Quadrisphaera setariae: one gene and its partner. Each later gene encodes a partner of the first gene's protein in a complex. Links are inferred from orthologs where the notes say so. Each region holds a gene or a part of one and is shown on either strand. Other genes may lie near its edges. The genes, in order: nusB and rpsJ.

Region 1 (5,754 bases):
AGCGGGCCGTGCAGGTCAAGGCCGACGTGGTGGGCCAGGACCTCAGGGAGTCGGGCCTGCGGGAGATCCTCAACTACGGGCACACCCTCGGGCACGCCATCGAGCTGGTGGAGCGCTACGAGTGGCGCCACGGCGCCGCGGTGAGCATCGGGATGGTCTACGTCGCCGAGCTCGCCCGCCTCGCCGGCCGCCTCGACGACGTCGTGGTCGACCGCCACCGCAGCGTGCTCGGCGCCGTCGGCCTGCCGCTGACCTACCGGGGCGACCGCTGGCCGCAGCTGCTCGAGGGCATGAAGCGCGACAAGAAGACCCGCGGCGACCTGCTGCGCTTCGTCGTGCTCGACGACGTCGCGAGGCCCAGCCGCCTGGAGGGCCCCGACCCCTCGCTGATGGCGGCGGCCTACTCCGCCATCAGCGCGTGAGATCGCTGTCGTCAGGGGCACCGCCGCGGTCCCGGTAACATCTCCGCACGTGGCATCGACGAACGACCTGAAGAACGGCCTCGTGCTCAACCTCGACGGACAGCTGTGGTCCGTCGTCGAGTTCCAGCACGTCAAGCCCGGCAAGGGCGGCGCGTTCGTCCGCAGCAAGCTGAAGAACGTGCTCTCGGGCAAGGTCGTGGACCGCACGTTCAACGCCGGGACCAAGGTCGACACCGCCACCGTCGACAAGCGCGACATGCAGTACCTCTACCGCGACGGCACCGACTTCGTGTTCATGGACTCGGACACCTACGACCAGATCACCGTCTCCGAGGAGACCGTCGGCGACGCCGCCAACTTCCTCCTGGAGAGCGCCGAGGTCATCGTCGCCGTCCACGAGGGCACCCCGCTGTACGTCGAGCTGCCGACCTCCGTGGTGCTCGAGGTGACGTACACCGAGCCGGGCCTGCAGGGCGACCGCTCCACCGGCGGCACCAAGCCCGCCACCGTCGAGACCGGCTACCAGATCCAGGTGCCGCTGTTCCTCGAGACCGGCACCAAGGTCAAGGTCGACACCCGCACCGGGGACTACCTCGGCCGGGTCAGCTGAGCTGCTGACCAGGACGACGACGACGGACCGCCGCTGACGTGGCTGCACGGACCAAGGCCCGCAAGCGGGCCCTCGACCTGCTCTTCGAGGCCGAGCAGCGCCGGCTCGACCCCGTCACCCTGGCCGCCGACCGGTTGGCCAGCGGTCACGTCCCGGTGCCGCAGTACAGCCTGGACCTCGTCGAGGGCGTCCAGGCCCACCGCGAGCGCATCGACGAGCTGCTGACCACCTACTCGCAGGGCTGGGAGCTCGACCGGATGCCCGCCGTGGACCGCAACCTGCTGCGCATCGGGGTGTTCGAGCTGCTGTGGTGCGACGACGTCCCCGACGCCGTCGCGGTGTCGGAGGCCGTGGGGCTGGCCTCCGAGCTGAGCACCGACGAGTCGCCGGCGTTCGTCAACGGGCTGCTGAGCCGGCTCATGGACCTCAAGCCGGGCCTCGTCGACAGCTGACGCCGGTCCGCCGCACCTGGCACAACCCGGTGCCGTCCCGGTCCGGTCACAGCTGGTGATCGCAGGCGACGCAGAAGACCCCCGCACCGGGATCCGGTGCGGGGGTCTTCGTCTCGCTGCGTGACCAGCGGCGGGCCGTCGGAGCGGTGTCAGCCGTTCTGCGCGACGGCGCGGCGGGCATCGGGGTCGAGCACGCCCCAGCTGATGAGCTCCTCGGCCAGCTGCTGCGGCGGGAGGTCGTAGATGACGGCGAGGGCGCGCAGGTCGTCCGAGCGGATCGAGAGCACCTTGCCGTTGTAGTCGCCGCGCTGGCTCTGGATGGTGGCGGCGTAGCGCGCGAGCGGGCCGGCCTTCTCCGAGGGGACCGACTGCAGGCGCTCCAGGTCGAGCACGAGCTTGGGCGGGGGCTCGCTGTGACCTGCGCTGCCGCCGTCGGGCAGGAGGGCCGAGACCGGCACGCCGTAGAAGTCCGCCAGCTCGGCGAGGCGCTGGACGGTCACCGCTCGGTCGCCGCGCTCGTAGGAGCCGACCACCACGGCCTTCCACTGCCCGCCGGAGCGCTGCTCCACGCCCTGCAGGGACAGGCCCTGCTGGGTGCGGATGGCGCGCAGCCGGCTGCCGAGCGCCTTGGCGTAGCCCGATCCTTCCTCCGACATGCCGTCCCCTCTCTCAGTGCTGTACACGCTTCTCAACTGACAGTGATCGTCACGGGGAGTGACCTCCAGGTCAACTCCATCGACGTCACAGGCAGTAACTGTTCACCCAGAGTGACTATCGACGACCGACGGCGACGGTCACGGACGGTGGCACCGCCTCCTGCGCACAGCGTCGCAGAGCTGCACCCGCTGCGGTCGGCGGCCCACCGGACGGCGGACGGCCCAGGACCGCGGATCTTCCCGCGTGCAGTACCGTCGGAGCCGCACCTGAGAACCGACGTCCTTCAACCTCCGTCCTGTGAGGCGGGGAAGGAGTCAGTGAGTCACGAGCATGGCTGAAGCACGCCCCACCACCGGTTCCACCACCGAGGTCCCCGCCGCGCACGCGGCGACCGTCCTCGACGCCGCGGAGATCTCCCGCGCGCTGACCCGCATCGCCCACGAGCTGCTGGAGCGCAACAAGGGACCCGAGGGCCTCGTGCTCATGGGGATCCCGCGCCGCGGCACCCACCTCGCGCGGCGCCTCGCCCAGCGGCTGGCCCAGGTCGAGCCCGGCTTCGACGCCGTCGCCTGCACCGGCTCGCTCGACGTGACGATGCACCGCGACGACCTGCGCCGGAACCCCACCCGCGCCCCCGAGCCCACCACGCTGCCCGCTGCCGGCATCGACGGCACCACGGTGGTCCTCGTCGACGACGTCCTCTACTCCGGACGCACCGTCCGCGCCGCCCTGGACGCCCTGTCCGACCTGGGCCGTCCCCGCGCCGTCCGGCTGGCGGTGCTGGTCGACAGGGGGCACCGCGAGCTCCCGATCCGCGCCGACCACGTGGGCAAGAACCTGCCCACGTCCACCTCCGAGCGGGTGTTCGTGCGGCTGGAGGAGACCGACGGCGCCGACGAGGTGGTCATCGAGTCGAGCCCCTCGACCACCGGGGACGCCGCGTGAGGCACCTGCTCTCCGCCGCCGACCTGTCCCGCGAGCAGGCCGTGCGCCTGCTCGACGTGGCCGAGCAGATGGCCGCCACCCAGCAGCGGGAGATCAAGAAGCTGCCCGCGCTGCGCGGCCGCACGGTGGTCAACCTCTTCTTCGAGGACTCCACCCGCACCCGCCTCAGCTTCGAGACCGCTGCCAAGCGCCTCTCGGCCGACGTCATCACCTTCTCCGCCAAGGGCTCCAGCGTCTCCAAGGGCGAGAGCCTCAAGGACACGGCGCTGACGCTGCAGGCGATGGGCGCCGACGCCGTGGTCATCCGCCACGCCTCCTCCGGCGCCCCGCACCGCCTCGCGGAGAAGGGGTGGACCTCCGGAGCGGTGCTCAACGCCGGCGACGGCACCCACGAGCACCCGACCCAGGCGCTCCTGGACGCGTTCACGCTGCGCCGCCACCTCGTGGGCGGTGGTGAGCTGGGTGCTGCTGCGGGGGCGGACCTGGCCGGGCGGCGCGTCGTCGTCGTCGGTGACGTCCTGCACAGCCGGGTGGCCCGCTCCAACGTGCGCCTCCTGCACACCCTCGGCGCCCGCGTGACGCTCGTGGCCCCGCCCACGCTGCTGCCGCTGGGCGTGGAGACCTGGCCGTGCGAGGTCTCCTACGACCTCGACGCCGCGCTGGAGCAGGCGCCCGACGCGGTGATGGCCCTGCGCGTGCAGCTGGAGCGCATGAACGCCGCGTACTTCCCCTCGGCCCGGGAGTACTCGCGCCGCTACGGGGTGACGGCGGAACGGATGGCCGCCCTCGCAGCGCTGACACCGAACCCCCAGCTGCTGCACCCCGGGCCCATGAACCGCGGCCTGGAGATCACCGCCGAGGCCGCCGACGGGCCGCGCTCCCGCGTGGTCGAGCAGGTGACCAACGGCGTGGCGGTGCGGATGGCCGCGCTCTACCTGCTGCTCGCCGGAGAAGAGGACTGATGGAGACCACCCTCATCACGGGTGCCCGCCCGTTCGGCGGCGAGCCCGCGGACCTGCTGCTGCGCGACGGCACCATCGCGGAGACCGGCGCCGCCGGGTCCCTGACCGCCCCCGACGGCGCGCGCACCGTCCAGGCCGAGGGCCTCATCGCCCTTCCGGGCCTCGTGGACCTGCACACCCACCTGCGCGAGCCGGGCCGCGAGGACGCCGAGACCGTCGAGACCGGCACGCGCGCCGCCGCGCTCGGCGGCTTCACCGCGGTGCACGCCATGGCCAACACCGCACCGGTCGCCGACACCGCCGGTGTGGTCGAGCAGGTGTGGCGGCTGGGCCGCCAGGCCGGCTGGTGCGACGTGCGCCCCGTCGGCGCCGTGACGATCGGCCTCGCGGGCGAGCGCCTCGCCGAGCTGGGCGCCATGGCCGACTCCGCCGCCGGCGTGCGCGTCTTCTCCGACGACGGCAAGTGCGTCTTCGACGCCGTCCTCATGCGCCGCGCGCTGGAGTACGTCAAGGCGTTCGACGGCGTCGTCGCCCAGCACGCCCAGGAGCCGCGCCTCACCGAGGGGGCGCAGATGAACGAGTCGGCGCTGTCCGGCGTGCTCGGCCTGCGCGGCTGGCCCGCGGTCGCCGAGGAGGCGGTCATCGCCCGCGACGTGCTGCTCGCCGGTCACGTCGGCTCCCGGCTGCACGTCTGCCACGTCTCCACCGCCGGGTCCGTCGAGATCGTGCGGTGGGCCAAGGAGCGCGGCGTCGACGTCACCGCCGAGGTCACCCCCCACCACCTCCTCCTCACCGACGAGCTGGTCCGCGGGTACGACCCCGTCTACAAGGTCAACCCGCCGCTGCGGTCCGACGACGACGTGCGCGCGCTGCGCGCCGGCGTGGCCGACGGCACCATCGACGTCGTCGCCACCGACCACGCCCCCCACCCCGTGGAGGACAAGGACTGCGAGTGGTCCGCCGCCGCCATGGGCATGACCGGCCTGGAGACGGCCCTGTCCGTGGTGGTGCAGGCCCTCGTCGAGCCCGGCCACCTCGACTGGGCCGGCGTCGCGCGCGTCATGTCGCAGACCCCCTCCCGCATCGGCCGCGTGGCGGGCCAGGGCGGGGGGCTCGCCACCGGAGACCCGGCCCACGTGGTCCTGCTCGACCCGACCGCGCGCTGGACCGTCGACCCGGCCGCCATGGCCACCAAGGGCCGCAACAGCCCCTTCGCCGGCCGCGAGCTGCCCGGCCGCGTGGTGGCGACCTTCTACGGCGGGCACCCCACCGTGCTCGACGGCGCCCTGGCCACCCCGCGTCCCGCCACCGGCCTCGACGCGCAGGGGGACTCGTGGACCAGGTGATCGCGGGCCTCGTGCTGCTGGCCCTCGTCCCCGTCATCTGGTGGCTCATGCTCCGCGCCTGGCGCCGCCGCGCCGCGCAGCAGGCCGCCGGGACCGGCGACCTGCCGGCCCTGTCCGCCCCCGCCCCGCTGCCGGCCGGTGCGGGCGAGCAGTGGGTGGGCAGCGACGCCGACGGCCTCACGACCGGCACCGCGACCGACCCGGCTGCGGCTGACCGGGCCGCCCGCACGGTGACCGGCACCTACGTCTCCACGGTCGTCTCCGGCCGCCCCTTCGAGCGCGTCACCGCGCACGGCCTGGGCAGCCGCAGCCTCGTGGAGCTGGAGGCCGTCTCGGCCGACCCGCAGGCCCCCCACCAGG
Region 2 (5,694 bases), on another replicon or contig:
GACCAGATCGACAAGGCGCCGGAGGAGAAGCAGCGCGGCATCACGATCTCGATCGCGCACGTCGAGTACCAGACCGAGTCGCGCCACTACGCGCACGTCGACTGCCCCGGGCACGCCGACTACATCAAGAACATGATCACCGGCGCGGCTCAGATGGACGGCGCGATCCTCGTGGTCGCCGCCACCGACGGCCCGATGCCGCAGACCAAGGAGCACGTGCTCCTGGCCCGCCAGGTCGGCGTCCCCTACATCGTGGTGGCGCTGAACAAGGCCGACATGGTCGACGACGAGGAGATCCTCGAGCTCGTCGAGATGGAGGTCCGCGAGCTGCTGTCCTCCTACGAGTTCCCGGGTGACGACCTGCCCGTCGTCCGCGTCTCGGCGCTGAAGGCGCTCGAGGGCGACGCCGAGTGGGGCGAGAAGCTCCTCGAGCTCATGGATGCGGTGGACTCGTCCATCCCGCAGCCCGAGCGCGAGGTCGACAAGCCGTTCCTCATGCCCATCGAGGACGTCTTCACGATCACCGGCCGCGGCACCGTCGTGACCGGTCGCATCGAGCGCGGCATCCTCAAGGTCAACGAGACCGTCGAGATCGTCGGCATCAAGACCGCGTCGCAGTCCACGACCGTGACCGGCATCGAGATGTTCCGCAAGCTGCTCGACGAGGGCCAGGCCGGCGAGAACGTCGGTCTGCTGCTCCGCGGCCTCAAGCGCGAGGACGTCGAGCGCGGCCAGGTCGTCTGCAAGCCGAAGTCGATCACCCCCCACACCGACTTCGAGGCGCGCGTCTACATCCTGTCCAAGGACGAGGGTGGCCGTCACAACCCGTTCTACTCGAACTACCGTCCGCAGTTCTACTTCCGGACGACCGACGTCACCGGCGTCATCACGCTGCCCGAGGGCACCGAGATGGTCATGCCGGGCGACAACACCGAGATGACCGTGGCCCTGATCCAGCCCATCGCCATGGAGGAGGGCCTGCGCTTCGCCATCCGCGAGGGTGGCCGCACCGTGGGCGCCGGCCAGGTCGTCAAGATCATCAAGTGATCTGAGCCCCGCGAGGGGCCAGGCCGCCGCGAAGGGCCCGGGAGCACTGCTCCCGGGCCCTTCGTGCTGTCCGGTACCGGGTGTTCGCCAACCATCCGACCGTGCCGAGCGGAGCTCGGCGGTCTGGCCCCGCTCGGCCCTGGCCAGCGGATTGGACCGCCGAGGGTCTCGTCTGGCAAGATGGGCGGGTCGTTCGGCGTGCGCGCCCCTCGCTCTTGGCGGGGGGCGCCCCGCTGCGGACCTCCAACGGGTCAGCACAGCGGATCGCCGGCGCTCGGGCAACCGGGCAAGACAGCAGACCTCCACAGGTGGCAGCGCGCCAGTGCGCTCGGGGAAGGGCGACACGCCCGACCTCGGGGGCCGGTGGCCGCCCCGTGGCACAGCGGGACGAGAGAGGGACGGGCCATGGCGGGACAGAAGATCCGCATCCGGCTGAAGTCGTACGACCACGAGGTCATCGACAGCTCCGCGCGCAAGATCGTCGACACGGTCAGCAACGCCGGCGCGACGGTGGTCGGCCCCGTGCCGCTGCCGACCGAGAAGAACGTGTACGTCGTCATCCGCTCGCCGCACAAGTACAAGGACAGCCGCGAGCAGTTCGAGATGCGCACGCACAAGCGTCTGATCGACATCATCGACCCGACGCCGAAGGCGGTCGACTCGCTGATGCGCCTCGACCTCCCCGCGGACGTCAACATCGAGATCAAGCTCTGAGCCTGGTCACGGAACAGACAGAGCTGCGAGGAGAACGACGATGAGCACGACCACCGACGCGCGCCGCCGCGTCGCGGGCCTGCTGGGCACCAAGCTCGGGATGACCCAGGTCTGGGACGAGGCCGGTCGCCTCGTGCCCGTGACCGTCATCCAGGCGGGCCCGTGCGTGGTGACGCAGGTGCGCACCCCCGAGACCGACGGCTACGACGCGGTCCAGATCGCCTTCGGCGCGATCGACCCCCGCAAGGTCAACAAGCCGCTGTCCGGCCACTTCGAGAAGGCCGGCACCACCCCCCGCCGCCACGTTGCCGAGCTGCGCACGCCCGACGCCGGGCAGTACTCGGCCGGCCAGGAGCTGACCGTCGAGCTGTTCAGCGCCGGCCAGCGCGTGGACGTGGGCGGAACGACCCGCGGCAAGGGCTTCGCCGGTGTCATGAAGCGCCACGGCTTCGCCGGTGTCTCGGCCAGCCACGGTGCGCACCGCAACCACCGCAAGCCGGGTTCCATCGGTGGCTGCGCCACCCCCGGCCGCGTCTTCAAGGGCCTGCGCATGGCCGGCCGCATGGGCGGCGAGCGCCAGACCACGCAGAACCTGCTCGTCCACGCCGTCGACGCCGAGCGCGGCTACGTGCTCGTCAAGGGCGCCGTCCCGGGCCCGCGCGGCGCCGTCGTCGTCCTCAAGACCGCGGCCAAGGCCGCTCAGGAGGGCTGACCACCATGACCACCACCGAGACCCTGGACACGGCCCCCGCCGACCGCACGGTCGACGTCATCGGCCCCGACGGCTCGGCCGCCGGATCCGCGACGCTGCCGGGCTCCGTCTTCGACGTCCAGACCAACGTCCCGCTGATCCACCAGGTCGTGGTGGCCCAGCTGGCTGCTGCCCGCCAGGGGACCCACGCCACCAAGACCCGCGGCGAGGTTCGCGGCGGTGGCAAGAAGCCCTACAAGCAGAAGGGCACCGGCCGCGCCCGTCAGGGCTCGACCCGCGCTCCGCAGTTCGCCGGCGGTGGCACCGTCCACGGCCCGCAGCCGCGTGACTACAGCCAGCGGACCCCCAAGAAGATGAAGGCGGCCGCTCTCCGCGGTGCCCTCTCCGACCGGGCGCGCCACGCGAGGGTCCACGTCCTCTCGGCCGTCGTGGCCGGCGAGGCCCCCAGCACCAAGAGCGCCATCGGGCTCCTCTCGGGGCTGTCCGAGCGCAAGCAGCGCCTCGTGGTGCTGCAGCGCGGTGACGAGCTGAGCTGGAAGAGCCTGCAGAACGCTGCTGGCGTCCACCTGCTCTTCGCCGACCAGCTGAACACCTACGACGTCCTCTGCTCGGACGACGTCGTCTTCACCTCCGGCGCGCTGGAGGCCTTCCTGGCCGGCGCCACCCGCAGCGAGGAGGCCGCTCGATGAGCGAGACGCCCACCCCCGCGACGAGCACGGCCAGCGTGTTCGCCGCCGTCGGCAAGGACCCGCGCGACGTGCTCGTCGCCCCGGTCGTGTCCGAGAAGAGCTACGCGCTGCTCGACCAGGGCAAGTACACGTTCCTGGTCGACCCGCGTGCCAACAAGACCGAGATCAAGGTCGCCGTCGAGAAGGTCTTCGGCGTCAAGGTGGCCTCGGTCAACACCCTCAACCGCGAGGGCAAGAAGCGCCGCACGCGCACGGGGACCGGCAAGCGCAAGGACACCAAGCGCGCCGTCGTCACCCTGCGCGAGGGCACCATCGACATCTTCGGGGGAGGGGCCTGACATGGGCATCCGCCAGTACAAGCCCACCACGCCGGGCCGTCGTGGCTCCTCGGTCGCTGACTTCGTCGAGGTCACCCGCAGCGAGCCCGAGAAGTCGCTCGTCCGCCCGCTGCCCAAGAAGGGCGGCCGCAACTCCAGCGGTCGCATCACGACCCGCCACCAGGGCGGCGGCCACAAGCGCGCCTACCGCGTGATCGACTTCCGCCGTCACGACAAGGACGGCGTGCCGGCGACGGTCGCTCACATCGAGTACGACCCCAACCGCACGGCGCGCCTGGCGCTCCTGCACTACGTGGACGGGACGAAGCGCTACATCCTGGCGCCGACCCGTCTCAAGCAGGGTGACCGCATCGAGAACGGCCCCGAGGCCGACATCAAGCCGGGCAACAACCTGCCGCTGCGCAACATCCCCGTCGGCACCGTGGTGCACGCCGTGGAGCTGCGTCCCGGTGGCGGCGCCAAGATGGCCCGCTCGGCCGGCGCCTCGATCCGCCTGGTGGCCCGCGAGGGCGGGACCGCCCAGCTGCGCATGCCGTCCGGTGAGGTCCGCACCGTCTCGGTCGAGTGCCGCGCGACGGTCGGCGAGGTCGGCAACGCCGAGCAGTCGAACATCAACTGGGGCAAGGCCGGCCGCATGCGCTGGAAGGGCAAGCGCCCGACCGTCCGCGGTGTGGCCATGAACCCGATCGACCACCCGCACGGTGGTGGTGAGGGCAAGACCTCCGGTGGTCGTCACCCGGTCAGCCCCTGGGGCCAGGCCGAGGGTCGTACCCGCCGTCCCGGCAAGGCCAGCGACCGCCAGATCGTCCGTCGGCGCACTGCCGGCAAGAAGCGCTGAGGGAGTAGCTGAGCCATGCCGCGCAGCCTGAAGAAGGGCCCCTTCGTCGACGACCACCTCGCCAAGAAGGTGGACGCCCAGAACGAGAAGGGCACGAAGAACGTCATCCGCACGTGGTCGCGCCGTTCGATGATCATCCCGGACATGCTCGGGCACACGATCGCCGTGCACGACGGCCGCAAGCACGTGCCGGTGTTCGTCACCGAGGCGATGGTCGGGCACAAGCTCGGCGAGTTCGCCCCCACCCGCACCTTCCGCGGGCACGAGAAGGACGACCGCCGGGGCCGTCGCCGCTGACGCAGGTCAGCAGGTGACGAACTCCCCGACACAGCCGAGACACGAGGCAGGACGAGACATGGAAGCCAAGGCGCAGGCGCGGTACGTCCGCGTGACGCCGCAGAAGGCGCGGCGCGTCGTGGACCTGATCCGCGGACGCCGTGCCAGCGAGGCGCTGGCGGTGCTGAGCTTCGCTCCGCAGTCGGCCAGCGAGCCGGTGCTCAAGGTCGTGCAGAGCGCGATCGCGAACGCCCGCGTCAAGGCCGACCGCGCGAGTGAGGCCTTCGACGAGCGCAGCCTGGTCATCAGCGCTGCGTACGTCGACGAGGGCGTCTCGCTGAAGCGGTTCCGCCCGCGGGCCCAGGGCCGCGCGGGCCGGATCATCAAGCGCACCAGCCACATCACCGTGGTGGTCGCCCCTGAGGCCGAGAAGGCCGTCACGGGTGCCGCGCAGACGCAGACGAGGAGGGCCCGCTGATGGGGCAGAAGGTCAACCCGAACGGGTTCCGCCTCGGCATCACCACCGACCACCGGTCGCGCTGGTTCGCCGACAGCACGCGGCCCGGGCAGCGGTACCGCGACTACGTGAAGGAGGACGTGGAGATCCGCCGGCTCATGTCGAAGGGCATGGACCGGGCCGGCATCGCCCGCGTCGAGATCGAGCGCACCCGTGACCGGGTCCGCGTCGACATCCACACCGCCCGCCCCGGCATCGTCATCGGTCGCCGCGGCGCCGAGGCCGACCGCCTGCGCGGCGAGCTGGAGAAGCTCACCGGCAAGCAGGTCCAGCTGAACATCCTCGAGGTGAAGAACCCCGAGGTCGAGGCGCAGCTGGTCGCCCAGGGCATCGCCGAGCAGCTCGCGAGCCGCGTGTCCTTCCGTCGCGCCATGCGCAAGGGCATGCAGTCCGCGCAGCGCGCCGGCGCCAAGGGCATCCGCGTCCAGTGCTCGGGCCGCCTCGGCGGCGCCGAGATGAGCCGGTCGGAGTTCTACCGCGAGGGCCGTGTGCCGCTGCACACGCTCCGCGCCTACATCGACTACGGCTTCTACGAGGCCAAGACCACCTTCGGTCGCATCGGC

The links.
Region 2: the proteins of nusB (region 1) and rpsJ are in contact, whole or in part, in a solved structure (PDB 3D3B), measured with the Escherichia coli proteins. The link is inferred for Quadrisphaera setariae from one-to-one orthologs.

The regions. Positions count from the first base shown.
Region 1 is NZ_VKAC01000002.1:150,699-156,452, forward strand. Bases 1-2,777 are described here. They hold nusB (transcription antitermination factor NusB), read left to right. Parts: upstream 1-1,070; coding sequence 1,071-1,484; downstream 1,485-2,777. Other genes in these bases: aroB (3-dehydroquinate synthase), read left to right, coding at 1-422; efp (elongation factor P), read left to right, coding at 472-1,032; bldD (transcriptional regulator BldD), read right to left, coding at 1,634-2,140; pyrR (bifunctional pyr operon transcriptional regulator/uracil phosphoribosyltransferase PyrR), read left to right, coding at 2,472-2,777. In the rest of the region: more of pyrR, read left to right, coding at 2,778-3,086; FMM08_RS03930 (aspartate carbamoyltransferase catalytic subunit), read left to right, coding at 3,083-4,048; FMM08_RS03935 (dihydroorotase), read left to right, coding at 4,048-5,394; FMM08_RS03940 (PH-like domain-containing protein), read left to right, coding at 5,382-5,754. UniProt on the Escherichia coli protein: Part of the processive rRNA transcription and antitermination complex (rrnTAC). The complex forms an RNA-chaperone ring around the RNA exit tunnel of RNA polymerase (RNAP).
Region 2 is NZ_VKAC01000001.1:104,500-110,193, forward strand. The notes cover bases 390-3,106. They hold rpsJ (30S ribosomal protein S10), read left to right. Parts: upstream 390-1,452; coding sequence 1,453-1,761; downstream 1,762-3,106. Other genes in these bases: tuf (elongation factor Tu), read left to right, coding at 390-1,047; rplC (50S ribosomal protein L3), read left to right, coding at 1,802-2,473; rplD (50S ribosomal protein L4), read left to right, coding at 2,479-3,106. Outside these bases: more of tuf, read left to right, coding at 1-389; more of rplD, read left to right, coding at 3,107-3,162; rplW (50S ribosomal protein L23), read left to right, coding at 3,159-3,500; rplB (50S ribosomal protein L2), read left to right, coding at 3,502-4,338; rpsS (30S ribosomal protein S19), read left to right, coding at 4,354-4,635; rplV (50S ribosomal protein L22), read left to right, coding at 4,694-5,092; rpsC (30S ribosomal protein S3), read left to right, coding at 5,092-5,694. UniProt on the Escherichia coli protein: Involved in the binding of tRNA to the ribosomes. Part of the processive rRNA transcription and antitermination complex (rrnTAC). The complex forms an RNA-chaperone ring around the RNA exit tunnel of RNA polymerase (RNAP).